One region of the Colwellia sp. KU-HH00111 genome, then DNA from elsewhere that is predicted to be linked to it. Evidence: predicted binding sites of a transcription regulator. Region 1 holds the regulator's gene; each other region holds the start of a gene.
The links. The regulator LexA, encoded in region 1, represses DNA repair genes until DNA is damaged. The targets are predictions, from matches to a motif close to TACTGTATNNNNATACAGTA.
Positions count from the first base shown of each region.

Region 2: the regulator LexA is predicted to act here: its motif matches at 2,801-2,820, upstream of uvrD (DNA helicase II).
Region 3: the regulator LexA is predicted to act here: its motif matches at 4,393-4,412, upstream of recN (DNA repair protein RecN).
Region 4: the regulator LexA is predicted to act here: its motif matches at 2,663-2,682, upstream of ABXG98_RS00030 (YebG family protein).

Region 1 is NZ_BAABWO010000002.1:341,852-349,334, reverse strand. Features, by position in the region: gene ABXG98_RS05800 (cytochrome c oxidase assembly protein) at 1-271, opposite strand, end outside; gene ctaD (cytochrome c oxidase subunit I) at 274-1,875, opposite strand; gene coxB (cytochrome c oxidase subunit II) at 1,879-3,042, opposite strand; gene lexA (transcriptional repressor LexA) at 3,691-4,314, opposite strand; gene ABXG98_RS05780 (tetratricopeptide repeat-containing sulfotransferase family protein) at 4,570-6,564, opposite strand; gene ABXG98_RS05775 (TonB-dependent receptor) at 6,667-7,483, opposite strand, start outside.
Region 2 is NZ_BAABWO010000015.1:17,495-24,977, reverse strand. Features, by position in the region: gene ABXG98_RS18740 (diguanylate cyclase) at 1-511, opposite strand, end outside; gene uvrD (DNA helicase II) at 553-2,739, opposite strand; gene ABXG98_RS18730 (HAD-IA family hydrolase) at 2,872-3,609, opposite strand; gene ABXG98_RS18725 (DUF484 family protein) at 3,616-4,302, opposite strand; gene dapF (diaminopimelate epimerase) at 4,405-5,235, opposite strand; gene cyaY (iron donor protein CyaY) at 5,536-5,862, shown strand; gene hemC (hydroxymethylbilane synthase) at 5,886-6,830, shown strand; gene ABXG98_RS18705 (uroporphyrinogen-III synthase) at 6,871-7,483, shown strand, end outside.
Region 3 is NZ_BAABWO010000007.1:8,653-16,135, reverse strand. Features, by position in the region: gene dnaJ (molecular chaperone DnaJ) at 1-189, opposite strand, end outside; gene dnaK (molecular chaperone DnaK) at 436-2,358, opposite strand; gene grpE (nucleotide exchange factor GrpE) at 2,612-3,250, opposite strand; gene nadK (NAD(+) kinase) at 3,444-4,325, shown strand; gene recN (DNA repair protein RecN) at 4,447-6,138, shown strand; gene ABXG98_RS13325 (outer membrane protein assembly factor BamE) at 6,335-6,715, shown strand; gene fabA (bifunctional 3-hydroxydecanoyl-ACP dehydratase/trans-2-decenoyl-ACP isomerase) at 6,932-7,447, opposite strand.
Region 4 is NZ_BAABWO010000001.1:4,513-11,995, forward strand. Features, by position in the region: gene mrcB (penicillin-binding protein 1B) at 1-1,912, shown strand, start outside; gene ABXG98_RS00025 (DUF3718 domain-containing protein) at 2,014-2,361, opposite strand; gene ABXG98_RS00030 (YebG family protein) at 2,757-3,077, shown strand; gene ABXG98_RS00035 (M48 family metallopeptidase) at 3,114-3,848, shown strand; gene thrA (bifunctional aspartate kinase/homoserine dehydrogenase I) at 4,386-6,872, shown strand; gene thrB (homoserine kinase) at 6,872-7,483, shown strand, end outside.

The sequences.
Region 1 (7,483 bases):
CAAACTTCCAAGGAATGCCTTGTGCTGTACGAGTAATAAACTGCACTTTTACTGTACGCGAGCTATCAATACCATTATCAGCATAAGTAACAGCAACATCATTGGTCTTGCCATTCAAACCGGTAATATCACAAAAAACATCATATAAAGGCACAAGTGCAAACCCAAAACCAAACATCGCAAAAACCACTAATACAAGTTTTTTAATGACTTTGCTGTTACTGGCTTTATTTATTTGTTGGTCGGTTTGTTGAACCGTGCCTTTATCCATGATTAATCAACCTTTGGTGGTGTGCTAAAGGTATGGTATGGCGCAGGGCTTGGTACAGTCCACTCTAACCCTTCTGCTCCATCCCATGGTTTCGCTGGTGCTTTCTCGCCACCTTTAATACATTTGATCACAACCGCTAAGAAAATAAGTTGTGATAAACCAAAGGCAAAACCGCCAATACTCACCCATTTGTTAAAATCAGCGAATTGCAGGGCATAGTCAGGAATACGTCTTGGCATACCTGCTAACCCTAAGAAATGCATTGGGAAGAACAACAGGTTCACTGAGATTAATGAACACCAAAAATGCCATTTAGCTAACGACTCGTTAAACATATTCCCTGTCCATTTTGGTAACCAGTAGTAAGCACCTGCATAGATTGAAAATAAAGAGCCCGTTACTAACACGTAATGAAAGTGAGCAACAACAAAGTAAGTATCATGGTATTGAAAATCTACCGGTGTCATCGCTAACATCAATCCTGAAAATCCACCAATGGTAAATAATATAACAAAGGCAATGGAAAACAGCATTGGCACTTCAAAGGTCATAGAGCCGCGCCACATAGTAGCAACCCAGTTAAATACCTTAACGCCTGTTGGCACAGCTATTAACATGGTGCAATACATGAAAAATAACTCACCAAATAACGGCATTCCCGTGGTAAACATATGATGGGCCCAGACAATAAATGACAATAACGCGATAGACGCTGTTGCATAAACCATCGAGCTATAGCCAAAGAGTTTTTTCCGTGCAAATGCTGGGATGATGGTTGAAACAATACCAAAGGCGGGCAAAATCATGATGTAAACTTCAGGATGACCAAAGAACCAAAAGATATGCTGGAACATGACCGGGTCGCCACCACCTGCAGCATCAAAGAAGCTAGTGCCAAAGTATGTGTCTGTTAACAACATAGTTACCACGCCGGCTAACACTGGCATTACCGCTATCAATAAGTAGGCGGTAATAAAAAAGGTCCAAACAAACAAAGGCATTTTCATGTATGTCATGCCAGGAGCGCGTAAGTTCATAATAGTTACGACAATATTAATCGCGCCCATAATAGACGAAACACCCATAATATGAACAGCAAAAACAAAAAATGCCGTGCTGCCATTAGAATAAGTAGTCGATAGTGGCGCATAAAAGGTCCAACCAAAATTTGGCGCGCCGCTTTCCATAAAGAAAGAAGACAGCAAAATAGCAAAGGCAAATGGTAAAATCCAAAAGCTCCAGTTATTCATCCTTGGTAATGCCATATCTGGTGCACCAATCATCATGGGGATCATCCAGTTAGCAAAACCTGTAAATGCTGGCATGATGGCACCAAATACCATAATTAGGCCATGAACCGTGGTTAACTGATTAAAAAAGTCAGGTTCAACAATTTGTAAACCGGGCTGAAATAACTCAGCACGAATAACCATTGCAAGTGCGCCGCCCGTTAAGAGCATAATAAAAGAGAACCACAAATAAAGTGTTCCTATATCTTTATGGTTAGTGGTGTATAGCCAACGTTTTATTCCGGTCATTTTATGGTCATGATGATCATCGTTATGCGTGTCATCAAGCGATTCATTTATTGTTTCTGTTGTCATTTTTTACTCCTCGCCTGCTGCTTTTACATCTGAACTTTGCACTAAATCGCCGGTATCGTTACCCCAAGCGTTTCGTTCATACGTTACAACTGCTGCGATTTCTTTTAAACTTAATTGCTTACCAAATGGAGGCATCATGCCTTTTCCGTTCAGCACCAGAGAAATATGGTCTGCAACTGAGCCTTGTACGGCAACAGCGCTACCTTTAAGTGCGGGGAATGTCGGTGGTAAACCTAAGCCTGTGGGTTGATGACAAGCGGCACAATGCGCCATATAGGTTGACTCACCTAATTGCATTAACTCGTCTTTGCTCATAGAGGCACTTAATGAGGCCAATTCGGCATCAGCTGCTTGTGCTGTTAATGCATTTTGCTCATTTATCCAAGTGTCATAATCTGCTGCAGACTTAACTTCAACAACAATAGGCATGAAGCCATGATCTTTACCGCACAGTTCAGCACATTGACCTCGATAAATACCAGGTAGGTCAACATTGGTCCACGCTTCATTGATAAAGCCAGGGTTGGCATCTTGTTTAACTGCAAAAGCAGGAACCCACCAAGAGTGAATAACATCATCGGAAGTGATTAAAAAACGAACTTTTTTATTCGCAGGTATCACTAAAGGTCTATCAACTTCTAGTAAGTAGTCTTCGCTCTTTTCGGCACCATTACCAGCAAAACTGCCATTTTGGTTTTCATATTGTTCTCGCGGTGTCGACAATACAGAATAGTATTCAATATCTTGATCAAAATATTTGTAATGCCATTTCCATTGCGAGCCGGTAATTTGGATGGTTACCTCAGAATTATCATTATCTTCCATGCTTATTAAGGTACTAGTTGCAGGTACTGCCATGGCAATCAGAATGACAATAGGAATCGCCGTCCACAATATTTCTACTTTTGTACTCTCGTGAAAATCAGCGGCTTTTGCCCCTTTAGATTTTCGGTGGAATATCATTGACCAAAACATCGCGCCAAAAACGACTATGCCGATAGCAGTGCAAATATAGAGCACCAGCATATGTAAGTCATATACCTCTCGACTAACTGCTGTTACCCCTTTGGTTAAATTTAACTGTGTCTCTGCCCAAGCTGAACTGGAAAACAAACTTGTTAATAACAGCCAAGCTCCCATCAACCAACATTGATTACCTCTATTCACTCAACCTCTCCTCTATCATTGCCTAGTCACACTAAAGAGCAGGAACAGCATCTCTTGTTATTATGCATAGGCCATAAAAAATAGAAAACAGAAAGCAGCAATGTACTACTCACATCATTGAACTGATTATCTGCTAATTTTGTTATTATATTTTTATTAAATTAACTGACGATAATTGCCAATACCTTACAAAACATTGAGCAAGTGATGTCTATATTTATCAAATTAGCGAATTATCGTATTATTGTTGTTATTGCGTTTTTTTCGTTATTTTTTGTACAATTACTGCTTTAGAATTACTCAAAACTTGATCCAGGTCAAACAATTTTTCAGGGTTAAATAGAGAAAAAGCAACAATTTCAATAGAGTAACAACTCTAACTATAAGCCCAACCCCTTGCAGGTATAGGCTATTGTTATGTTAAACATTAATATGAGAAATATTTGTTTTTTTTGCAGGTTTCTAAGCGTTAGTGACTTTTGTCATTTTATGGTAGGTATTTGAATTTTTTCGTTATGATGATATTGGCAATCAGCACAGAGTAAAAATGAGCAAACAATAATTGCCGCCATGATGAGCGTCAATTATTGTTTGAATTAGCTATTTAGCTATATTGCAATTATTCTTTTTAGCCGTTTACCCAGCTAATTACATCCAGTTACCGTTGCGAATAACACCAACAGCAAGACCTTCAATATTAAACTCTTGACAAGAAAGATCGACTTTAATTGGCGAGAAAGCCTCATTTTCTGCATGTAAATAAACAATATTACCCTCTCGTTTAAATCGCTTTACCGTGACATCATTTTCTACTCTGGCAACAATGACTTGTCCGTTTTGTATATCAGTAGTTTGATGAACAGCAAGTAAATCGCCATCTAAAATACCAATATCTTTCATGCTTTCACCATTTACGCGCAGTAAATAGTTAGCACAAGGATGAAACAAATTGCCATCCATTTGGTAATGTTCTTCAACATGTTCTTCTGCCAAGATGGGCTCGCCTGCGGCTACTCGGCCAATTAACGGTAAGCCAGCTTCTTCGATAAATTGTTCCGCTAAACGTATACCCCGAGAGGTACCCGCTAGCATTTCAATATAGCCTTTTTTGGCTAATGCTTTTAAATGCTCTTCGGCAGCATTCGCTGATTTAAAGCCAAAAAAATCTGCAATTTCGGCACGCGTAGGTGGCATACCTGTTTCTTGAATATTCTCTTTAATCAGATCAAAGATCTGTTGCTGGCGATTTGTTAATGGTTTTAGTTCATTCATTGCAGACATAAGCTTTCCTTTCTACTTTTCCATTCTAGGAAAAGTCCTGTATTTATTTACAACTGTCAGTATATACAGTCAAATTACAAACACAAGCTTTTGCTGATAATATTATGATTTTCGCTCTCAATAACGGGCAAAATCACATGACTTTACAGCGATATTTATACAAAAATAGCCCCCATCCTTCAGGTGTTCACTTTGAATGCTGATATTATTAAACTAGGTGTATTTCAATCATGTTTTCCAGAACTTTTATTTGGTGGTGCCAAGCACAGCTTTTAATGGCGTTAAGAATTGCTCAAAGTTCTGCCATTGTTGCGTGGCACTTTTATATATAGGCTGGCGTACTTGTTCGGAACTTGGGGTTTTAATATTACGTTTGGTTTTATGAAAATCTAGACAGGACTGTTCAAATTCAAGGCCACAAAAGTCTAGCATTCTGCGAACTTGTGTGTCTAAATCATCCACTACGTCTTCATGATTAACCGTCAATACGGATCCAGGCAGTACATTATCCCAGTGTGCCATTAATTTTAAATAAGCTTGATAGTAACGACCAATATCTTCTAGGTTATAGCTAAAGTCTTGCCCTTCAGCGAATAGTTGCTTAAAGCCACTAAAACAACAGGCCATAGGTGATCTACGTGCGTCTATCACTTTTGCGTTAGGTAGTATTAAGCGAATCAAACCAATATGTAGAAAATTGTTGGGCATTTTATCAATAAAATACGGCGCTGCTTCTCGATATACTTTTGTCTCGTCAATAAACTGCTGACCAAATCGACTAAAATAATCAGGAGTTATTTCAGCTAAATTTTTTGGGTATTGGTTTTCGACACTATTTTGGTTTCTGCCACTCAATCTTGCCGCTAAACCTAGAATATTATGCAGCTCCATCGTGCCATCAACTTGGCTATGAGATGCTAATATCTGTTCAAGTAAAGTAGATCCTGCTCGTGGTAGGCCAACGATAAAAATAGGATCAGGTGCGCTCAAACCTAAATGCCCTCTTTGATTAAATAACTCATGTGTACAGTATTTCATTTGGGCGGCGACTTGTTGTTCAATTTTACCGATATCAAAGCCGCTTTGCTTATGCTGTATAGCGTTTCCTTGCTGATAAGCTTTGAAAGCTTTTGCGTATTCTTGCTTATCTTCAAAAGCTTTGCCTGTCGCGAAATAGAGCTGAATACTATCAAGCGATGCTAATGCTTTATTTTCTTGCTGTAGTTGCATTTGCTTAATTTCTTCATCACTAAAACGATAGGTTTTTGTGTTAGCTAAGCTCCAATATGCATCGCCATAATCTGGCTTTAATTGATATGCTTGTTGGTAAGCCGAAACAGCTCGCTTAATATCTCCTTTTGCCTTTAGTGCATGCCCAAGCTGTAAGTGAAAGCCAGCAATAGCATGGTCTTGTGCAATGACTTGCTCATATATCCTGATAGCTTGTTCAACTTTCCCTAAACCTGTCAATACATTAGCTTTAGCAACTTTGAAACTTAAATTGTTAGGTTGTTCAGCCAACAGACTTTCTACTTGACTAGCAGCTAGTTTGTATTTTCCTAAACGGATTAACAGGTTAAGGTATTGAGAACGAGCAGTAATATGGTTTGGATCTAGTTCAAGTGCAGTAGCCAATAAAAACTCGGCATCATCATAAATTTTTAATTCCATGCCTATTTCAGCGAGTAAGCACATGCCTTCAATATGCCGCTTATTATTTTGTAAAAAGTGTCGACAAATTTGTTCCGCTTTTAATAGTTTTCCTTCATGCATCAATTGAGTAACGCCGAGCAAAGCGGGCGGTAGTTGCTTTAATTTTGCTAATTGATTTGCAGCCTGTTGCACATGGCTTGTTTGATTGGTTTTTTGATAAATTTCAATTAGCTGTTGCCAACTAGCCATTAAACTTGGATTGAGTTTTACCGCGTTTTCGAAGGCTGCTTTGGCTGGAACTGTTTGATTTAATGCTAGGTGAATATAACCTTTTTCTTGATTAGCTCGGCTATGTTGCTCATCAAGTTTCAATAATTCATTAATACTAATTAAAGCTGCAGCATGATCTTTAGCATAACGCTGCGCTACGGCAATTAAATACCAGAGTTCAATGTGCTGTTTTTTTTCTGTTGTTTGTGCCAAAAGCAACTGACTTTGTTCAATAGCATCATTAAATTTTGTTGCTTGAATCAGCTGTTGAATCGACTTTAATTGTTGTTCTATAGCAGGCAAGGATGATATCTCCAACGACTTGGCTCCGTGGTGAATTATTATAAAGTATTTATCAATAAAAAGCCGCTTGATACAAATAACAAGCGGCTAGTTTTACAGGTAAATGTTCGCTATAACTTAATAAAAATCATAAGAGAACCTAAAACCAACGGTTCGTGGTCTATTACTTACCACTTTTGGCGTAAACTGTTGAGTATCTATATTTAAAATGGCACTTTCATCGGTTAAATTATCAATGAAGAATTCTGCTTTCCATTCGTCGTTTGTTACACCAAAACTCAGATTAGCCAAAATGTAACTATCTGCCACATAACGGCCGCCTTTAAAGGTTTGTCCATTACGGTCTTGGTAATTAACCCCAGAATAAACACTCGCTTCATTTTCAATACTTAAGCCTGAGCCTGTACCATAGATTAAATGACTCGCATCTTCTACCACATTGGCATTCATGGTCATACCCGTTAATCTATCGCCAGTATAACTAATTGAGCCGTTAATATAGCCAGACATATCACCTTTTATATGGTAATAGTAATTGGCTTGTAGATTTCCGGAGAACTCTGCTGTAAACGGTAATCGACTACCAACTGGCGGTGCTATGCCGACAAGTTCGTCATTGACTGAGGTTAACTCAGTATCAATCCAACTAAACGCGCCCGATATCACTAAATTGTCAGTTGCAACCCAAGTAAAGTCACCATCAACCCCCCTAATTTCTGCATTACCTACATTATCGGTAAATACTAAGAAACTAATATTGGTTGGGTCAAATCGTGAGGTTTGTAAGTCAGCTATTTCTGAATAATAGGCCGTTGCATTCAAACGAAGCGTTTGTTCAAATAAGCTAGATTTAATTCCTAACTCAATATTATCTAAACTATCCGTGGTTGAATAAACTGGTATGCGGAAACCTTCAAAAGCGCCTTCTTGAGAC
Region 2 (7,483 bases), on a different contig from region 1:
TTTTGATGTTTTTATGTTGTTGTAGCTTTGCTAGTGCCTGCACTCCGTTATTAGCGGTTTCAACGGTAAAATTTCGTCGTTTTAATAATTCAACAATATGATTACGCGCAGATAATGAATCATCCACTACTAAAACGGCATTTTTGCTATTGGTTAATTGCCAACTTAGTACGCGTTTTAAATACAAGAAAGCTTGGCTGTTTTCTTTGGGAATGTAATCAATTACTGGCTGTGAGAGGATTTTTTGACGTGTTACATCATCCATTTTACCTGTCATAACAATACTCGGAATACCATGTGATAAGACACAACTGATACCTTCACCGTCATGAGCATCGGGTAAGGCATAATCAACCGTTGCGGCAAAAAAATCGGTATCAAGGGCAAGGATCTCTTCTACTTCGGCTAAGCTGGTGGCTAATGTCACCTCAAACTGAAGTGACTGTGCTATTTGTTTTATCACGGTAGCGATAGGCTTACTGTCTTCTACTACTAATAATTTTTTTGACATTATTTAACCTTTTTATTGTTTTTATAACCGTTGGCGACCGTCTACATACTTTGCAAATTTGCGTATTCCACGACTAACCACTTACTACCTACATCAGCAAAATTTACCTGAATTCTTGATTGTGCGCCACTACCTTCATAGTTTAATACCACGCCTTCGCCAAATTTAGCATGCTTAACCTGTTGTCCCAGCTTAAACCCACTATTTGCAAACGTTTCTAAGGTAAAGGTGTTAGAAAACTTGCCAACCGCTTTCGGTTTACTGATTTGGCTTTGCATGCGAATTTCTTCAATGCATTGCTCTGGTAATTCCCGTAAAAAGCGACTGGCTTTATGGAATTTTTCTTGGCCATAAATACGACGGCTTTCTGCATGACACAAGTATAGCTTGTTCATGGCTCTTGTCATGCCGACATAGCATAACCGCCGTTCTTCTTCTAAGCGGCCAATTTCTTCTGCTGATTGCTGCGATGGAAACATGCCTTCTTCCAGGCCAGCAATAAACACTAATTCAAACTCTAGCCCTTTGGCTGAATGCATTGTCATTAATTGCACTGCCGGTTCAAATTCATCTGCTTGAGATTCTCCCGACTCCAGCGCTGCATGAGTTAAAAATGCTGTTAATGGCGTTTGTTCTTCTAGTGTACCTTCATCAGACAAAGGCTCACTGTTAAAGGTTTGACAAGCAGTTACCAACTCATTTAAGTTCTCTATACGCTGCTCTGCTCGCTCACCTTTCTCGGCTTGGTACATCGCTTTCAAACCGGAATGGCTAATAACAAAATTGGCTTGTTGGTCTAACGTTAGGTTGGTTGAATCATCTTCTAATTGATCAATTAAGTTAATGAAGTTTTTAATGGTTTTAGCACTTCGCCCTTTTAACTGTTCTGCCTGCAACATGCTCTGACAGGCCTGCCACAAGGTTACTTGTAAACTTCTAGCGGCATCACGAATAATACCCACTGTTTGATTACCTATGCCACGCGTAGGGGTATTAATCACCCGTTCAAAAGCGGCATCATCATCTCTATTATTAATCAGTCGCAGGTAAGCCAGTGCGTCTTTAATTTCTAAGCGCTCGAAAAATCGCTGCCCACCATAAATACGATAAGGCAATCGACCTTGCAATAAGGCTTCTTCTAGCAAACGTGATTGCGCATTACTGCGATACAATATCGCCACCTGATCAAGCTTACCACCATCATCACGCCACTGTTTTATTCGTCCGGCAATAAATCTTGCTTCATCTATTTCATTAAAGGCGGTATAAATGGCTATTTTGTCGCCAGCACTATCATCGGTCCATAGCTCTTTGCCAAGGCGGTTATTATTATTGCTAATCAATTGGTTGGCTGCATTCAAAATGTTTGCAGTGGAGCGGTAGTTTTGCTCTAAACGTATGGTTTGGGTGTTATCAAATTCAGTGGTAAAACGTTCGATGTTCTCAATTCGAGCACCACGCCAACCATAAATCGATTGATCGTCATCACCAACAATCATTACTTTTGATTGCGCTTTACCTAACAAGGTTAACCACGCATATTGAATTGCATTAGTATCTTGAAATTCATCCACTAAGATATGTGCAAAACGCTGCTGATAATGAGAAAGTAGTTCAGGATTATTCAGCCACAGTTCATGTGCACGTAATAAAAGCTCAGCAAAATCAACCAATCCGGCGCGATCACAGGTTTCTTGGTAGGCTTTATAGACTTTAACAAAAACGGCTTCACTGGGGTCAAACTGTGCATCAATATGTTGCGGTCGCAAACCTTCGTCTTTTTTACCATTGATGTACCACACAAACTGCTTAGCCGGCCATTTTTTTTCATCTAACTCTAATGAACGTACAATACGTTTAACTAAACGTTGTTGATCGTCACTATCAAGCACTTGAAAACTTTGTGGTAATTTTGCTTCTTGAAAATGCATACGCAGTAAGCGATGAGCTAAACCATGAAACGTGCCGATCCACATACCATGGGTGTTGCCCCCAGTGACTTGTTCAACGCGCGCACGCATTTCTGCCGCAGCTTTATTGGTAAAGGTTACCGCCAAAATGGCATGGGGTGGCGCTTGCTCAACTTGCATCAACCAAGCAATGCGCTGCACTAATACCCGTGTTTTACCCGAGCCTGCGCCAGCCAACACCAACATGTTTTGTTTGGGTGCGGCAACAACTTCACGTTGCTTGTCATTTAAAGAGTCGAGTAATTCTGAAACATCCATAGGGAAACCTTTTATAAGCGGAACTCACGCTAAAATTAGTACTGAAAGCAAACCAGTATAACACTGGCTGTATATACAGTCACAGACAATTATTTAGCGATTGTTAATTTCCACACTTATTGTTATTTAAACTTATAGCTGTTTGAGTTTGTTGAGTGTTTCAAACTCTATATGAGGTAGAACACTCACTGGCTTACCCACGCCGTAGCAGGGAAACCAAGCCGTTTGACAACCAGCTTGCAGTGCGCCTTGAATATCGGCACGTCCACAATCACCAACATGCAATAATTGCTGCGGTTTAATTGCAAGTTGCTGACAAACTAACTTAAACATATCAGTAGCTGGTTTTTGCTTTAATAAAACCCCGTCTGCTTGCCAACCCGCATGATAAATATGACTGAAATATTGGGCAATACCTAAGGCTTTAGTATCAACATTACCATTACTAATCGCTACTAATGGGTAGTTTTCACTTAACTCAGCTAACAGATTTTTACTTTGCTCCGACACAGAAAAATCACTTCGTAGCTCGATAAAATAATCTAGCGCAGCCTGTGCTTGTTGTTGTGCAGTATCATCTGTTAGACCTAATGCGCCAAAACCTAGGTAGTAGGTATGTAAACGAACTTTTACCACATCATGGGCCAGGTTTGGCTGTTGTAGCACGGCTTGTTGACGAAATGGCAACCAAAAGTGCTGATCTAAAACTCGCACAGGTGCTGAGTGAAGCTGTAACCTAGTGACAACCCCATCAAAATAAGCAATCATTTGTTTTTCAATTGCCTGCATCACAGGTTTGTTACTGTAAAGGGTGTCATCTAAATCAAAACTCATGGCTTTGATTGGCGTTAAGCGTCGGTAAAATTTCATAAATTATTAAAGCGCTAAGTGCTGTTTTAATAATTTAGCCACTAAGCGTTTAAACTGACTCAGTAACAACGTATCCATACGCGGATCAAAATGGTGGGCATCATCACTGCTAATGGCTAAAAATCCTAACGTTTTGTCATCATGGGCTAGTTTAACTAACACAACCGAGCCTGCGCAATTTTGTGAAAAAATTAATTGCTGTTCACTTTGTTGCAAGCGACCAAAATAATAATCACTGGTTTGTAAACGGTTTTGCATTACACCTTGGCAATCATTAGCGGATAAACTTTGATGCTCTATAGTTACGGTATCGAGTAAAAATAATTTGAAGGCCGATAATGATAATAGCTCGGTTGTTGTTTGGGCTAAACAATCAAGCAACTCATTCGCTGATTGACAATCAATTAGGCGCAAGTACAAATCACTGTACAGCATAAACAAGCTTTCATTATGGCTAGCCACTGACATTAACTGGGTGATTTCATCTTCTAAATGGTGCACTTTTTGTCTGAGTTGTTGTTGCTGTCTCTCGACTAACGACACTGTGCCGCGTTGTGAATCAGTTAACCTCAACCCGGTCATCAATTCATGGTTGCGATTGAAAAACTCAGGATTATCTTGTAGGTAAGCACTCACCAACTCATCAGTTAACGGCAAATGGTCAATAGTGATTTGAGGTTGTTCATTTTTCATAAATTCTCTTCTTTATACATAGTAATTATTCTGCTTATCTGGGGCTTGCTTTATTTCTATGCCACAAGGTCAAGTTGAGCAACACAGCATTAAGCGGGATAACTATATAGATATTTGCCCATCATAAACATGAACAGCAGGTCCTGACATTTTCACTGGGTGTCCCGGCCCTTTCCAATAAATACGCAGTTTACCTCCGGGTAATTCTACCGACACTTGTCGTGCTAGTTTTTTCTGCATTTGTCCAATTACCACTGCGGCACAAGCGCCACTGCCACAAGCTAAGGTCTCAGCGCTACCACGCTCAAAAACACGTAATTTTATTTGATTCTCGGCAATCACTTCCATAAAGCCAACATTTACCTGTTCGGGAAAACGCTCATGCACAGAAAGCTCTGCTCCTAAACGTGTCACAGGAGCTTCAAGCACATTGTCAACAGTGACCACGCAATGCGGATTACCTAAAGATACAACGCCACAGAGCACTGTTTCTGATGAGCTTCGTAAAATGTAAGTGCCTTCTGCTTTTTGAGCAACAAACGGAATTTTAGCTGGTTCAAACTGTGGCACCGGCATGGTGACAGAAATATTGCCATCGCGCTCGACAAACAAGGTCATTTTACCCGAGGCGGTTGACACTCTAATTTTATTTTTATTACACAAGCCTTTCATGCGAACAAAACGGGCAAAACAACGGGCGCCATTACCGCACTGGCTGACTTCACTACCATCTGCATTAAAAATGCGATAATGAAAATCTAAATCAGGATCATAAGGTGGCTCAACCACAAGTAATTGGTCAAAACCAACACCAAAGTTTCTATCTGCTAATTTGGCTATGTGTTCATTAGACAAAAAAACATTTTGCGTGACATTATCTAGCACTAAAAAGTCGTTACCTAAGCCATGCATTTTAGAAAAATTAACTAACATTATTGGGGCTTCTTCTGGGTTTCTTCGTTGCGCTGTTGCGATTCATTTATTGTTTCTTTGGGGACATCTTTAGGTTCAGCAACTTGATACAAATTGCCCTTTGAACCACAGGCACACAAAAGTATGCTCATTAAAAAGCAGGTCAACAAAAAAGAAAATTGTTTAATTAGGTACATGATTACCGATTTTTGCCCTGAAAGTCGTTTAAATCAAGCTTTTCAACTTAAGATAACGGGTATTTATTTTGCCAGATTGCTATTATACTCACATGCACAATCCGCAAACAACTAAAGAAAGCTAATGAACGATAGCCAATATAACTTAATCGCAGAAGATCTCTTACTTGCCGTAGAAGAAGCCATTGAAAATTGTGAGGTTGATATCGACTATGAAGGCGTTGGTGGGTTATTAACGCTGACCTTTAAAAATACCACTAAAATTATTATTAATAAACAAGCCCCATTACATGAAATTTGGGTTGCAACTAAATTTAATGGCCATCATTTTTCATACTCTGACAGCGACAACATCTGGGTAGATAAACGTGGTGGTGATGAGTTTTGGCAATTTTTATCTGCCGCTGTAAGTAAACAAGCAGAGGCAGAAATCAACCTATCCGCAGAATAATTGATACCCGTGAGAAAAACACTATGACAACAGTAAGAATAGCCACCCGCAAAAGCGCCCTAGCCTTATGGCAAGCTGAGTATGTAAAAGCACAATTAGAGCAGTTCCACCCTCAAATAACCGTTGAGCTTGTGCCCATGACCACCAAAGGCGATATCATTTTAGATACTCCCTTGGCTAAAGTTGGTGGTAAAGGACTTTTTGTCAAAGAATTAGAAGTTGCTATGCTAGAAGATAGAGCGGATATCGCCGTGCATTCAATGAAAGATGTACCGGTTGATTTTCCAGATGGTTTGGGTTTACAAACGATTTGTCCGCGTGAAGATCCCCGTGATGCTTTTGTTTCAAATACTTATTCAAGCTTAAGTGAGTTACCGCAAGGCGCTATTGTTGGTACCTCAAGCTTACGCCGTCAATGCCAGCTAAAGGCTCAACGCCCCGATCTCACCATTGTAGATTTACGCGGGAATGTTAATACCCGCTTAAGAAAGCTAGATGAAGGCCAATACGACGCCATTATTTTAGCCGCAGCTGGTTTAATTCGTTTAAAAATGAGTGAACGCATTGCACAATTTATTGAGCCAGAACAAATGCTACCCGCTAATGGCCAAGGCGCGGTTGGCATAGAGTGTCGTACCAATGATGACACCATAAAAGCATTATTAGCACCACTAGAGTGCGGTGCTACTCGCGCACGAGTGCTAACAGAGCGTGCGATGAACAAAGCCCTAGAAGGCGGTTGCCAAGTGCCTATTGCCAGCTATAGTGTAATTTCAGCCGACGGCAAAGAAATTCACCTACGCGGCTTAGTTGGTGCAATAGACGGCAGCGAAATGATAGCAAGTGAGATAACCGGCCCAATCGCTCAAGGTGAAGCGTTAGGTAACACCTTAGCGCAAGAGTTATTAAGTCGTGGCGCTGATAAAATATTAGCAGAAGTTTACGCCCAAACGAATGCTGACAGCTAATACCAACACCTATTCATGACTTTTAAATGCTGATAATGCAATGCAAACAATTAACTGTAGTGACCAACTTAACGTTTTAATTACACGGCCAGCGCCAAAAGCCAAAGCGCTTGCGCAACAGCTTGCTGCCAATAATATTGCCAGTTTTGAACAGCCCTTGTTTGATTATCAGCCGCTAGCTGATAATCAAACCAGTGCACGCTTACTCACAGGTGTTGATATTATTATATTTGTAAGTACCGCAGCGGTTGAGTTTGCACATGTTAAGTTTGCTGCACAAAACTGGCACGGCAAAGTTGTTATTGCCGTAGGTAAAGCCACTCAAAAAGCGCTGCATACACTGGGCATTAATCATGTTATTTGCCCTAACCAAGAAAACAGTGAAGGCGTACTAGCATTGCCGGTATTAAGTGAGCCTGATAGCCGTTTATGTGAAAAAGTCATCACCATAGTAAGAGGCAACGATGGTCGCGAGCTTTTAGCTAACCAGCTAAAAAAACGGGGTGCAACGGTTAATTATCTGGAAAGTTACCAACTTGTATGGCGAGCATTTACCAAAGATATGAGCAAACAATGGTTTAACCAGCAAATTAATTGTATTGTCGTTACCAGTAACGCTATATTAGAAAAGATGATGGCATTAACCGTAAGCC
Region 3 (7,483 bases), on a different contig from region 1:
ACGCTTTTGATCGTCTTTTAAGACTTCATAAGCTTCTTGAATTTCTTTAAAGGTTTCTTCTTTTGTTTTATCACCTTTGGTGCGATCGGGATGAAACTTCATCGCAAGCTTTTTATAAGCTTTTTTGATTTCTTTCTCGTCAGCACTTTTTGATACACCAAGAGCTTCGTAATAATCACGTTTTGACATAAATCTGTTTCTTTACTTAAGTTGATTGATACTAATTTGCTTAATTTCTTTTACATAAAAACCATGAAAATTAAAATCAAATTAAAATTTATTTGTCTAACTAACACATAAAAAGCGCCGTAACCGACGCTTTATAATGAACAACTAACAGATAAATAAATGAGTTGTTACTGATTGACTCCAGAGCTAAGCGAAAGCACTGTGCGTACTTCCGCTATGTTATAAAGCTAATCAATAGACAAATAATTACTTATCGTCTTTAACTTCTTCAAATTCAGCGTCTACAACATCATCTGCAGGAGCGCTTCCTTCCGCTTCAGGAGCTCCACCTTCTGGTGCGCCTTGAGCTTGTGCTTTCGCTTGAGCAAGTTCCATTAATTTAGCTGACGCTTCCATTAATGCTTGAGATTTAGCATCAATGTCTGCTTTATCATCACCCTTAAGTGCTGTTTCAAGTTCAACAATAGCCGCTTCAATTTTCTCTTTGTCTTCGCTTGGTAAGTCATCGCCAGCTTCTTCAACTTGCTTGCGAGTCGCATGAACCATGCCGTCAGCTTGGTTACGTGCAGTTACTAGCTCTTCAAATTTAGCATCTTCATCAGCATTAGCTTCTGCATCATTTACCATTTGTTCTACTTCTTCATCTGATAAACCAGAAGAAGCTTTAATGGTAATTTTTTGCTCTTTACCTGTGTTCTTATCTTTAGCCGTAACATGTAAGATACCATCGGCATCAATATCAAATGTTACTTCAATTTGCGGTGTACCACGTGGCGCAGGATCAATACCTTCAAGGTTAAACTGACCCAGTGATTTGTTAGCGCTAGCTTGCTTACGCTCACCTTGAACAACATGAACAGTTACTGCCGCTTGGTTATCATCAGCCGTTGAGAACGTTTGAGATTGCTTCGTTGGGATAGTGGTATTTTTGTCGATAACTTTAGTCATCACACCACCCATGGTTTCAATACCTAGTGACAATGGCGTAACATCTAATAATAATACGTCAGTTACATCACCAGAAAGTACACCCGCTTGAATCGCAGCACCTGAAGCTACCGCTTCATCAGGGTTAACATCTTTACGTGGCTCTTTACCAAAGAAGTCTGTAACCGCTTTTTGCACCATAGGCATACGAGATTGACCACCAACCAAAATGATGTCATTTACATCACTTACTGATAAATCTGCATCTTTAAGTGCTCTTTTAAGTGGCTCTAAAGTCGCCTTAACCATATCTTCTACTAAAGACTCTAACTTAGCTCGAGTAACTTTAATATTCATATGCTTAGGACCAGAGCCATCAGCAGTAATATAAGGTAAGTTCACATCTGTTTGCTGTGCTGAAGACAGTTCACATTTAGCTTTTTCAGCTGCTTCTTTTAAGCGTTGCATTGCCAATGGATCTTGAGTTAAATCCATACCTTGATCTTTTTTGAATTCATCAACAAGGTAATTAATTAAACGGTTATCAAAATCTTCACCACCTAAGTGAGTATCACCATTAGTCGCTAATACTTCAAAGGTATGCTCGCCATCAACTTCATCAATTTCAATAATTGAGATATCGAATGTACCACCACCTAAATCGTATACAGCAACGACTTTATCGCCTTCTTGCTTGTCCATACCGTATGCAAGCGCTGCAGCAGTTGGCTCGTTAATAATACGTTTAACATCAAGACCTGCGATACGACCAGCATCTTTTGTTGCTTGACGTTGTGAATCGTTGAAATATGCAGGTACGGTAATAACCGCTTCAGTGACTTTTTCACCTAAGTAATCTTCAGCTGTTTTTTTCATTTTCGCTAAAACTTCAGCAGATACTTGTGGTGGAGCAACATTTTTGTCACGTGCAGTCACCCAAGCATCGCCGTTATCAGCTTTAACAATGCCAAAAGGCATTATTTTAATATCACGTTGAACTTCTTCATCTTCAAAACGACGGCCAATTAAACGCTTGATAGCAAACAAAGTGTTTTTTGGGTTGGTTACTGATTGGCGTTTAGCAGGTTGACCTACTAATGTTTCGCCCTCTTCTGTGTATGCAATGATTGAAGGAGTTGTACGATCGCCTTCTGCATTTTCAATTACACGTACACTGTCGCCGTCTAAAACAGCAACACATGAGTTAGTTGTTCCTAGGTCAATACCGATTATTTTACCCATGATGGGAGCTCCTATTCTATATGTTTACTTTACTGAACTCTTGGGTCAGTAGAAGTAAAAGTTAATCTAATTTGTTGTTGAATAGTAAGTGGGGTCAGCAAATTGCTTTTCAATGGATAATTGTAAAAAAATATTTATTTTGTAAAATTTCAGCAAGTTAAAAAACAAAAAATCCGCCAATTTGCATTAGCGGATCTGTATTTGAAAGCTTATTATCAATTAAAAGATAATATTCATGTGATAAATAGGATCACTACGCTTGAGTGTCAACACCTGCAGCTTTAGATACCATGACCATTGCAGGACGAATTAATCGACTATTTAATTCATAGCCTTTTTGCATGACCGCAATCACAGTATTCGGGGCAACATCAGGCACTTCTTGCATTGACATAGCTTGATGGAATTCAGGGTTAAAAGGTTGATCTTGAGGGTCGATTGCTTTTACCCCAAATTTCTCTAACCCGGCCATTAATCCTTGAAGCGTTAAGTTAATACCTTCAAAGGTTGCTTTTTGTTCTTCAGCTTCAGCATCAATTGTGGCTAATCCGCGTTCGAGGTTATCAACCACAGTGATCATCTCACTGGCAAATTTTTCTAACGCAAATTTACGCGCTTTTTCTACATCTTGAGCAGCCCGTCTGCGAACATTATCAACTTCAGCTTTTGCACGAACAACAGAGTCTTTTTGCTCTAAAACGGTTGATTGAGCTGTAGCTAATGCTAATTCTAATTCATTAATTCGCTCTTGTTCTTCATTAATAACTTCATGAGCATGCTCATGTTGCTCTTCAACTTGCTCTTCCGCTTGCTGCACTATTTCATCAGCAAGTTGCTCTGGTGTTAACTCTGCACCTTGTGCATTGTCAGGTGTGTTTGACTGTGTCGTCATGAAAAAACTCCAATTAAATCTTAATAACTATACAATAATAAAAACGCAATGATGCTAATAATGGGGTCGAGCTTTTACTAATCAAGCCCTTCTAACCAGAAAATAAAAATCATTTTATCAAATACAAACTTTACAAGCCATTCAAATAGGGGGAAACTTCCCTTAAAGACAATATCATCACGAAATTACTGTTATGGCTCAACACTATAAAACAATTGGCCTTATTGGAAAGCCTAATCATCAAGGTGCCAGTACAACAATATTAGCATTACACCAATATTTAGCTCAAAATAATTATCAAATATTAATAGAAAGTTCTGTAGCCAGCTCGGTAACGATTGAAAATAGTACGGTTTGTTCACTTACCGACATTGGCGAGCAAGCAGACCTAGCTATTGTAATCGGTGGCGATGGCTATATGTTAGGTGCGGCGCGTGTGCTAGCTTGCTACGATATTGGCGTCATTGGTGTTAACCGTGGTAATTTAGGTTTTTTGACCGATCTTTCACCTGATGAAATAATCGAACCATTAAGCAAAATTTTGGCTGGAGAGTCTCGGTCTGAACAACGCTTTATTATTGAAGCCGAAGTATATCGTCACGGCAAGCTAAAAAGCGCAAATGGCGCAGTAAACGAAGCCGTACTTCATGCCGGTAAGGTGGCCAGCATGATTGAGTTTGAAGTTTACATTGACGGCAGCTTTATGTTTAGCCAGCGATCTGATGGCTTAATTATTTCAACACCCACTGGCTCTACAGCCTATTCAATGTCGGCTGGTGGACCAATATTAACACCAAATTTAAATGCTTTATCTTTAGTCCCCATGTTTCCTCACACACTCACAAGCAGACCTATTGTGGTTGATGGTAATAGTGAAATAAAGCTAAAACTCGCTAATGAAAACCAAGAGAGCTTGCAAGTTAGCTGTGACGGTCATGTCATATTAGCAGTTATGCCTGGTGATGAAGTCATTATTAAAAAAAGTGAGTACACCATTCGTTTAGTGCATCCTTTAGATCACGATTACTTTAATGTTTTGCGAAGCAAGCTTAGCTGGGGTAACAAACTGTTCTAACAGCATTCATATAGTATGACAAATTTCTGTCAGTAGCATCGTAAAAAACATTTGCATTATTCGTGATTACTGTATAAATTAACAGCTAAGTATTTATACAGTAATTCGGGTGCGCACTATTATGCTTTTACAACTTAACATTCAAAATTTCGCCATAGTAAAATCGCTCGATATTGATTGGCAATCAGGCATGACTACAATCACAGGTGAAACAGGGGCGGGAAAATCAATCGCCATTGATGCCTTAGGTTTGTGTTTAGGTGATAGAGCCACAACCAATGTAGTGCGCCCTAACAGCAAAAAAGCTGAGCTGGCTGCCACTTTTGATACCCACAATAATATCAATGCTCAGCAATGGTTAGCGCAGCATGATTTACAATTAGAGTCGAGCTGTGAATGTATTTTGCGCCGAGTCATCTCTGCTGAAGGTCGCTCTAAAGCTTACATTAATGGTAGCCAAGTACCCTTGGTACAATTAAAAGAAATCGGTCAATTACTGATCAATATCCATGGACAGCATGATCACCAGTTAATCGTTAAGTCATCTCAACAATGTAAACTACTCGATGAGTATGCTGACCATAAACCCCTTCTTGAAGAAGTGAAGCATTATTACCACCAATGGCATAAGCTAACGAAAGAGTTGACCCAGTTGCAACAAAATAAACAGCAACGTGAAGCACAACAACAACTACTACAATACCAAGTCAACGAACTTGATGATTTTGCTTTGCAATCAGGTGAATTTGAAACCTTAGAAAGTGATTATAAGCGCCATGCTAATGCACAAGATTTACTTGATTGTACCTTGCAGTCGCTGCAAACCTTAACTGAAAATGAACGCTTTAATATACTCGATTCCTTACAGCAATGTAGCGAAAATATTAGTGCCTTGGCTCGCCTTGATAGCCGGCTTGCTAATGTTGCGTCGATACTTAACGATTCATTAGTGCAACTTGATGAAGCAGGTACTGATCTTAAACATTATTATCAGGATCTTGAATTAGATCCCCAAGCCTATGCCATAATCGAAGAACGCTATTCTGCAGCATTACAACTAGCAAAGAAACATAGCTTACCACCCGAAAGCTTAGTCAATTTCCATCAAGAATTAAGACAAAAACTAGCAGCGATCTCCAACGATGAGTCAAGAATTGATGAAGTGATTACGCAAATAGCCAAAACTGAACAATTATACCAAGAGGCAGGATTAACCTTATCCTCCTCCAGAAAGTGTGCAGCAAAAAAATTAGGGCAATTGATTAGCACCAGCATGCACGAATTAAATATGCCTCAAGGGCAATTCCACATTGCCATAGAGCCTGCTAATGCCAACGCAAGGGATCAAGAGCATGTCACGATGAATGCCAATGGTTTGGATAAAATTGATTTTCTAGTAAGTATCAATCCAGGTCAAGGATTAGAGGCGATGAGCAAAGTTGCCTCAGGTGGAGAACTCTCAAGAATAAGTTTAGCCATGCAAGTTATTCTGGCTGATAAAGTAGTCACACCTGTACTTATTTTTGATGAAGTTGATGTGGGGATCAGCGGGCCTACAGCAGCAATGGTTGGCAGTAAACTGCAACAACTTGCTAGCAATACTCAAGTAATATGTGTTACTCATTTACCTCAAGTAGCTTGTAAAGGACATCAGCAATTTTTTGTCAGTAAATTAACTGATGGTGAATATACTGAAACAAAAATTACGGAACTTAGCCAACAAAGTCGAGTCAAAGAAATTGCTCGTTTACTCGCTGGAGATAAAATATCTGAGCACAGTCTAGCAAATGCACAAGAATTGTTAGCAAGTTAGACGTTTATTTTTCAGTTTGAAAACAAAAATTTTGAAAAATAGCTTTGTATCTAACCTCGTGCTTGGTTATTATCCCTGCTCGCGCTTTATGCGCTAATATAAAGCTGTGTCTTTTGGTCTTGATACTTAAGTTAACCCTTAATACTTCAGCTGAACTTATTTGTTACTCATTTGTATTTAAGGAAAGTAAATTTTCATGTTACTCCGCACCTCTATTATTGCTCTAACTTTATCACTTTCTGCTTGTTCAAGTTGGATATATCGCATTGATATTCCTCAAGGAAATTACCTCGAACAGAAAACCATAAATAAAATACAAGTAGGTATGACTAAAGAACAAGTTAAGTTTGTATTAGGGAGCCCTGTTGTTATTGATGCGTTTGATTCTGATAGTTGGAACTATGTATATCGCTTTAAGTCAGGACGAAGTGAAAAACTTAACACACAGAAAAATTTCACTATAAAATTTGAAGATAACAAGTTAGTTTCAGCCGAAGGTGACTTTGAATTGTCGGAAAATTTTAACATCCCTTTTAATGCGCCTTTATCACAGCAAGATACTAAAGAAGAAAAATAAATAACGGGCAATAACTTACCCCTACAAACTGCATCACCAATGTAGGGCGGACTTCAAGAGAATGTGCGTCCTGCATTCTCTAATTAGCTACATCCATGTAGCGCAGTCCGACAAAGAAAAGAGGAAATATCCCCCAACAGACGGCATCACCAATGTAGGGCGGACTTCAGTCCGACAAAGAAAAGAGGAAATATCCCCTTTTCTCGTTAAGTCGTATTAAAACTTAGTGGTATCAGTAAACAACCCTACCTTCAAATCTTTGGCTGTATATATTTCACGGCCATCAACACTAACAGAGCCGTCAGCTAAGCCCATATATAACTTACGTTTAATAACACGCTTGAAATCAATTCTAAACGAAACTTTTTTGGCGGTAGGTAATATTTGACCGGTAAACTTCACTTCACCCACACCTAAAGCACGTCCTCTACCCGGACCACCAGTCCAAGCCAAGAAGAAACCCACAAGCTGCCACATCGCATCCAAACCTAGACAACCCGGCATTACAGGGTCCCCTTTAAAGTGGCAATCAAAGAACCATAAATCCGGAGTAATATCTAACTCTGCTTCGATATAACCTTTGCCATGCTCACCACCTTCTTCTGTGATGGTTAGAATGCGATCCATCATCAGCATATTGTCTGAAGGAAGCTGCGAGTTTCCTTCGCCGAACATTTCACCTGTACCCGCTTTTATTAAGTCAGCTTTATCGTATGAACTTTGTTGTGCCATAGCCATAAGTGTTTTTACCTATAATTGTTGTGTACT
Region 4 (7,483 bases), on a different contig from region 1:
AAGCCAGCTATTTAGCAATAACATCCCTGTTAATAGCTTGTTATTAGAGCCAGTGCTGCTAGCCAGACTAGTGCCTAATAATAAAGAAGATCGGGTATTAGTAGCGCTACAAAATATCCCGACTCTTTTGCTAGATACCTTGCTATTAATTGAAGATCGTAACTTTTATCATCACCAAGGTATTTCACCTTTAGGGATCTTACGGGCTTTGTATAGCAATATTGTTGCGGGTCGAACCGTGCAAGGGGGGAGCACGTTAACTCAACAATTAGTTAAAAACATGTTTTTAACCAGAGAACGCACTATTACTCGCAAAGTGAAAGAGGCGCTCATGGCGCTCATTATTGAAGTACGATATAGCAAAGATCAACTGCTAGAAGCTTATATTAATGAAGTTTATTTAGGGCAGCATTATGCTAATGGTATTTATGGTTTTGGTTTAGCATCAAAATTTTATTTTGGTAAAACAATTTCTCAATTAAATAGTGCTGATATTGCCCTGCTGGTGGCACAAGTGAAAGGGCCAAGCTACTATGATCCTTGGCGTCATCCAGCTCGAGCCACGGATCGTCGAGATTTAGTGTTACGTTTAATGTTTGAGCAAAATTTAATTTCAGTGGCCGAGTTTAAACAAGCTGTTAATTCGCCATTATCGATTCGAAAGAATAGGCGGTTTACCAGACAAGCTTACCCAGCGTACTTACAATTAGTGAAACAAGAGTTAAACCAACATTTAACCCCTTATCAGCAAAAAATGGGTATTCGTGTTTTTACCGGCTTTTCTCATCGAACCCAACAAACACTAGAGCAAACTGTAACAGAACAGTTAACGCAATTAGAACAAAAATATCAGCAACAAGCATTACAGGCTGCTATGGTGGTTACTGATATCGCCAGTGCCGAGATTAGAGCCTTAGTGGGTGACAAACAAAGTGGTTATGCAGGCTTTAATCGAGCGACCAAAGCACAACGGCCCGTGGGTTCTTTAATTAAGCCGGCTATCTACCTAGCGGCTTTAGAACGATTTGAACAATTCAACTTTGCTACCTTACTTGCCGATCAGCCGATTACATTGACCATAGACGCTGAAGATGGCAGTCAAGGCGAAACCTGGCAGCCAAAAAATTATGATGGTAAGTATCGACAGCAAGTGCCATTAATCGATGGTTTAGTGAATTCTCTCAATATTCCTACCGTAAACTTAGGTATGGCTTTAGGGTTAGAAAATGTTGCTAATGCAATTCACCTACTTGGCTATGACAATGATGTGGTGATGCGGCCTTCTATGTTGCTAGGTGCAATGAATATGTCACCCTTACAAATTAATCAAATGTACCTACCTATAGCTAACCAAGGCTTTGCTGAGCAGGCGCACGCCATTAGCAGTATTTCATCAAGTAAGGGGGAAATACTTTGGCAATATGTGCCAAGCAATGCCCAAGTAATTTCGACCGATGCAGTTTACTTAATGGACTATGCGTTAAGTCAGGTAGCAAAATCGGGTACCGCAAAATCTCTAAATTGGCGGATGAAAGGAGTGAATGTAGCAGGAAAAACAGGTACTAGTAATGATCTTCGGGATAGTTGGTTTATTGGGTATGATAATCGACTGTTAATTACTACTTGGTTAGGAAAAGATAATAATGAGCCGACAGGTCTCACCGGAAGTAGTGGAGCTTTGCTGTTGTTTGCTGATTTTCTTAACAAAAATGGTGGAGTTAGTAAAGTTCGCAACAAACCTGATGCAGTTGCCATCACAACATTTGATCAAAAAACAGGTCATGCAGTGCCAGAAAAATGTAGCAATACCCAAGCTTATCCAGCGATATCACGGGGCATAGTGACCCTAGATCATTGTGCTCAAAAAAAGAAGGAAAAACGTTCTTGGTTTGATAGGTTGTTTGGCGATTAAAACGTTGCTATGTTGAGGGAGTAATTAAGCACTTAAGTGGCAAATTTAAGTGCTTAGGTCGTATCTGTCATACTAAATACCTTAAAGCAATGTGAAACAAACTATTCGGCAAAGGTCACATTTACTTTTGATATAGCTGCAGTATCTATAATGCTGACATTACCGATACTTCGTTGCAGTTTTGCTGCAGTTTTATAGGCGCCATGATGTTCGGCAAAACTGATAATATCATCGCCATTACACATAACTTTTAAAGCCACGGTTTTGTCTCTTAAGCGATAGGCATTGGTTGTGCCGTTTAAGCGGTGAATTTTGTTACTCATCGCGGCTTTACATACGTCAACTAAGGCTGTTTTTACATATGGGCTCATTGTGGCTTGGCTAGGCGCGCTGAAAGCAAGAGCTGACAGTGCTGTTAAAGCGATAACTGTGATATTAACGTTGATCATGATTATTCTCCAATAGGGTTTAATGACGAAGCAATATTACCTCGCACACTTAATAGTGACCCAAACGGTGAAAAAAGTTGTTAATGCCTTTATCATGGATGTAACGAAAAACCTGCAATCAATAAAGAGAGTTTGTCCTAAGTGATTGAATGAATAATTATAGATGAAAAAGTAGACAGGAAATTATGACTATTTTTTTACATTTGTTCATCAGCTTACATACTTTCAATACATAACCGCAGTTTACCGCAAGCTAAATGACCGGCTTAATGATAAAAATGTTGATGTTAAATAAAAAATAGACTGTTTTTATATACAGTTTTAGAGTCTGATATGGTATTGTTTAGTTAATTATACTAATTTAATTTTCTTTTAAAGATGACTAAGGAATAACAATGGCAGTTGAGAGTCGATTCGTCGTCATTAGACACGGGGTGGAGGCAAAAACATTTATGGATAAGAAATCAGCAGATGAATATGACAAAATGTTGGATATGGCTGATAACTTAGTCAATGTATTTGCTAAATCACCGATAGAGCTAAGTGATAGCGCAAGTGAAGAATTAAGTATTTATTTGGCACAGCACCGAGATGACGTATTGGTCGCCTTACTTGCGAAAAAGCCTACAAAAAAATCGCCTGTCAAAAAAGCGGCTAAGAAATCAGCAGAAAATAAGGCCGATCCTACTCCGGCAAAATTAGGCGAAGCTAGCTAATTTGTTTTTTGGAATATTGTTTTTTAGCATGTGCTTGTGATTGAATATCAAGTAGTTCATAGTCGCCGAAAAACCCTAGCGCTACAAGTAAAGCGCGGGCAGGTTTTTGTTCGTGCGCCTTATCATCTTGATGAACAACAGATTCATGCCTTTATTCACAAAAAAGAGGCTTGGTTAAACGCTAAAATCTTTGAACAACTTCAAACGGCTGAGCAGTGTTGTCAGTTTAATCAAGGGGCTACATTGCTGGTATTTGGGCAGCAAGTTAAGCTCAATATTATTTATTTGAATGCCCGTAAGCAGCCTGATGTCTATTTATCCTCAGATACTCAGCAGCAACAAACGTTAACTATTGCTTTTAACCAGTCTCAGCAAACCAAATGGACGACAAAGTTACAACAATCGTTAGCGGTTAAAAAGAAAATAGAGGCTTACTTTAAAGCGCAAGCACTGGATATTATTTTTCCCAAAGTAGACTACTACGCACGGCTTACGCAATTATCTCCTACCAACATAAAAATCAGGCAATATCGCGCTAGATGGGGCAGTTGTAATAGTAAAGGCGAGCTAAGTTTTAACTATTTATTGATGATGTTACCTGTATTTGTGATCGACTATGTTGTGATTCATGAATTGTGTCATTTACGTCACTTAAACCATTCGTCGGATTTTTGGCGATTAGTTGCCATATATTGTCCAAACTTTAAAGAGGCTAAGGCATGGATAAAAGCAAACCAAGGTGCGCTGCAGTGGCGGCAACCTCAAGCTTAGATTAATTATCGTTTTGGATTTTGCTATTGGCATGAATTTAGCTTTAATTTAACCAAGGAAGTTGAAGCTAGTTTGTGCTATTGATCCAAAGCGCTAAGGAATAACGATGAAAATAACCCTTCACAGTCTAAAGATGACATTTATTTATATGGCCTCTATTGTATTTTCTGTAGCGAGTGCTTACTGGTTATTTGGAATATAACAGGCAGATAGTTGGCCATACTAGACAGTTAATTGCCATAGGGTATTAATCTTACCTTGGCTGTAATAGTGATTATCATAGGATAATAGAAAGTGTAGTTGTATACGCTATAACTTTTTATTCTATTCTCTATTTGCCAATAAATGTTGACACTCTAAGGGAAATCAGGCATTTTAAACTTATGAATATTACACCTAACCACATTACCATTATTACCACCACCACCACCCTTATAGGATTGGCGGTTGCTGGCTAACGTGTAAAAAAAATAATTTTATCGAAGCCCGTAACCTGCAAAGGTTACGGGCTTTTTGCTTTTTAAAAGGGAAAAAATAATGCGTGTACTTAAATTTGGCGGCTCATCTTTGGCTTCAGCTGAGCGTTTTCGTCAAGTGGCAGATATCATCAAAGATAAAAGCCAGTCGTCCCAAGTTGCCGTGGTTGTTTCAGCACCACAAGGTGTTACCAATCATTTAGTTGCCATGGCTGAAAATATTAGTGATGAAGCAAAATTGGTCACCGATTTAGGACATTTTAAACGCGCAATCACCTCGATTATTGATGACCTATCGGCGAGTTTACCTGAATTTAATGCGATTCATTGTGAGCAAGCACTAGCAAATTATGAACATCAGCTTAGCCGCTATATGCAAGGCGCTACCATGTTAACTTATTGCCCGGATCATATACGTGCGCGCATTATTAGTACAGGTGAGCGTTTAAGTGTTGCAATTCTCGATTCGGTGCTCCAGTCATCAGGTTTGCAGGTATCATTACTGTCGCCTGAAAAATTCTTGTTCACTAACGACTCCTCTTTAAATGCAGTTGCTGATTTAGTGCTTTCAAAAGAAAGCTTTCATTCGCAATATGACAAGCTAAATCAAATTTCGTTAATGCCGGGCTTTATCGGTATGAGTATTGGTAAAGATCAAGTTGAAGGTCAAATCACCACGTTAGGGCGTAATGGCTCAGATTATTCTGCTGCAGTATTAGCAGTATGTATGCAAGCTGAGTGTTGTGAAATATGGACTGATGTTGATGGGGTTTATAATGCTGATCCGCGCATGATTAAAGAAGCAAAATTACTCGATTATTTGTCTTACCAAGAAGCTATGGAGCTGTCTTATTTCGGTGCCAGTGTCTTGCATCCGAAAACAATTGGTCCAATCGCTCAATACCATATTCCTTGCTTAATCAAAAACACCAGTAATCCATCAGCGCCAGGTACGTTAATTTCTAACGAAAACGACCAGCAAAAATGTGTTAAAGCCATATCAAACTTAGATGATATTACCATGGTCAATGTTTCTGGTCCCGGCATGAAAGGCATGGTAGGTATGGCCAGCCGTGTTTTTGCTACTATGAGTAGAGAAAATATTTCTTTAGTGCTCATTAGTCAGTCTTCAAGTGAATACTGTATTAGTTTCTCGATTCATTCCGTTGATGCGCTGCAGGCAGAGCAAAGTTTAAAAGAAGAATTTGAGTTAGAATTACTCAATGGCTTACTTGAACCCATTGCCTTAAAGGGTGATTTATCTATTGTGTCCCTAGTTGGGGATGGTATGCATCATCAACGTGGTGTTGCCGCAAAGTTTTTCAGCTCACTTGAGCAAGCGCGAGTCAATATTGTTGCTATTGCCCAAGACTCGTCAGAGCGCAGTATCTCTGTGGTGATAGAAGAAAGAAAATGTACGGCTGCGATGAAAGTGAGTCATCAAAATTTCTTTTCTCATAAACCAGCCATTGATGTGTTTTTAGTTGGTTGTGGTGTGGTAGGTAGCGAGTTAATAGCGCAAATATCTCGTCAACAAGCCAGCCTTAAAGAGCAAAATATTGCCTTGAAAGTTTACGGTATTGCCAATTCTAAAGGTATGGTGTTTGATAACGCTGGGATTGATCTCGACAACTGGCAAAATGTTATGGCGCAAGCTGCAGATAATAAAAAAGCGGTTGAGGTAAATGCTGCAAATATCAAAGCATTTGTTAGTGATAATCATCTAATTAATCCGGTGTTGGTAGATTCTACCTCAAATGAAGCATTAGCAATGAGCTATGTTGACTATTTAGCAGAAGGGTTCCATGTAGTTACACCAAACAAAAAAGCCAATACAGATTCATGGCAGTACTATCAAGAATTACGTGCTACAGCACAAAAAACCAACCGAAGGTTTTTGTATGAAACAACCGTTGGTGCTGGCTTACCCGTGATTGATACTTTGCAAGGCTTAATTAAAGCAGGTGATCAGTTACAACGTTTTGAAGGTATATTATCAGGCTCGCTTTCTTATATTTTTGGTAAACTCGATGAAGGAATGTCTTTATCAGCAGCAACTGCTATTGCTAAAGACAATGGCTTTACTGAGCCAGATCCTCGTGATGATTTAAGTGGTATGGACGTAGCGCGTAAATTATTAATTATGGCCCGCGAATCAGGGATGCAACTAGAGTTATCAGATATTGATATCGAATCAGTATTACCTGATGACTTTGATGCCAGTGGTGATGTTGATGAGTTTATGAATAACTTACCTAAACTTGACAGTGGCATGAGCGCTCGTTGTGAGCAAGCGAAAGCACAAGGACAAGTATTACGTTATATTGGCAATATAGTTGATGGCAAGTGCCGCGTTTCAATTGAAGCCGTTGATGCTAGTCACCCATTATACAGTATTAAAGAAGGCGAAAATGCCTTAGCGGTTCATAGTCGATATTATCAGCCCTTGCCATTTGTGCTTCGTGGATATGGTGCTGGCGCTGCAGTAACGGCTGCAGGCGTTTTTGGTGATATATTAAGAACTTTAACGTGGGAGCAACATCACTAATGACAGTTTCCACCCATTCATCCGTCGCTAAAGTCTCAGTTTTTGCGCCTGCCTCAATTGGTAATGTTAGCGTCGGGTTTGATGTTTTAGGTTTAGCAGTAAAGCCCATTGATGGCACTTTATTAGGTGATGTTGTCACTGTAGAAAGTGCTGGTGAACATGCAGCAGATCGCTTAGTGGTTGTTGGTGCTTTTGCTGACAAGCTACCAAAGGCGAAAGAAGACAATATTGTTTGGTCATGTTTGCTGTTATTTAACCAAGCCTTGCAATCAGCAGATCAAGCGGTTGTTAGAGTACAAATGACTTTAGATAAAAAAATGCCGGTAGGGAGTGGTTTAGGCTCTAGTGCTTGCTCAGTAGTGGCAGCGCTTGCTGGTTTAAATGCATTTTATGGCAAGTACCACGGTTTTAGTTTTGATGAGAAAACCTTGCTAAAAATGACCGGTCAAATGGAGGCTCAAATCAGTGGGAGTTTACATTATGATAATGTTGCGCCATGTTATTTAGGTGGCTTACAGTTGATGGTGCCAGACAGTGAAGTGATCAATCGTGTTTTACCTGGTTTTAATGATTGTTTTTACGTTATGGCCTACCCAGGTATTGAGGTGTCA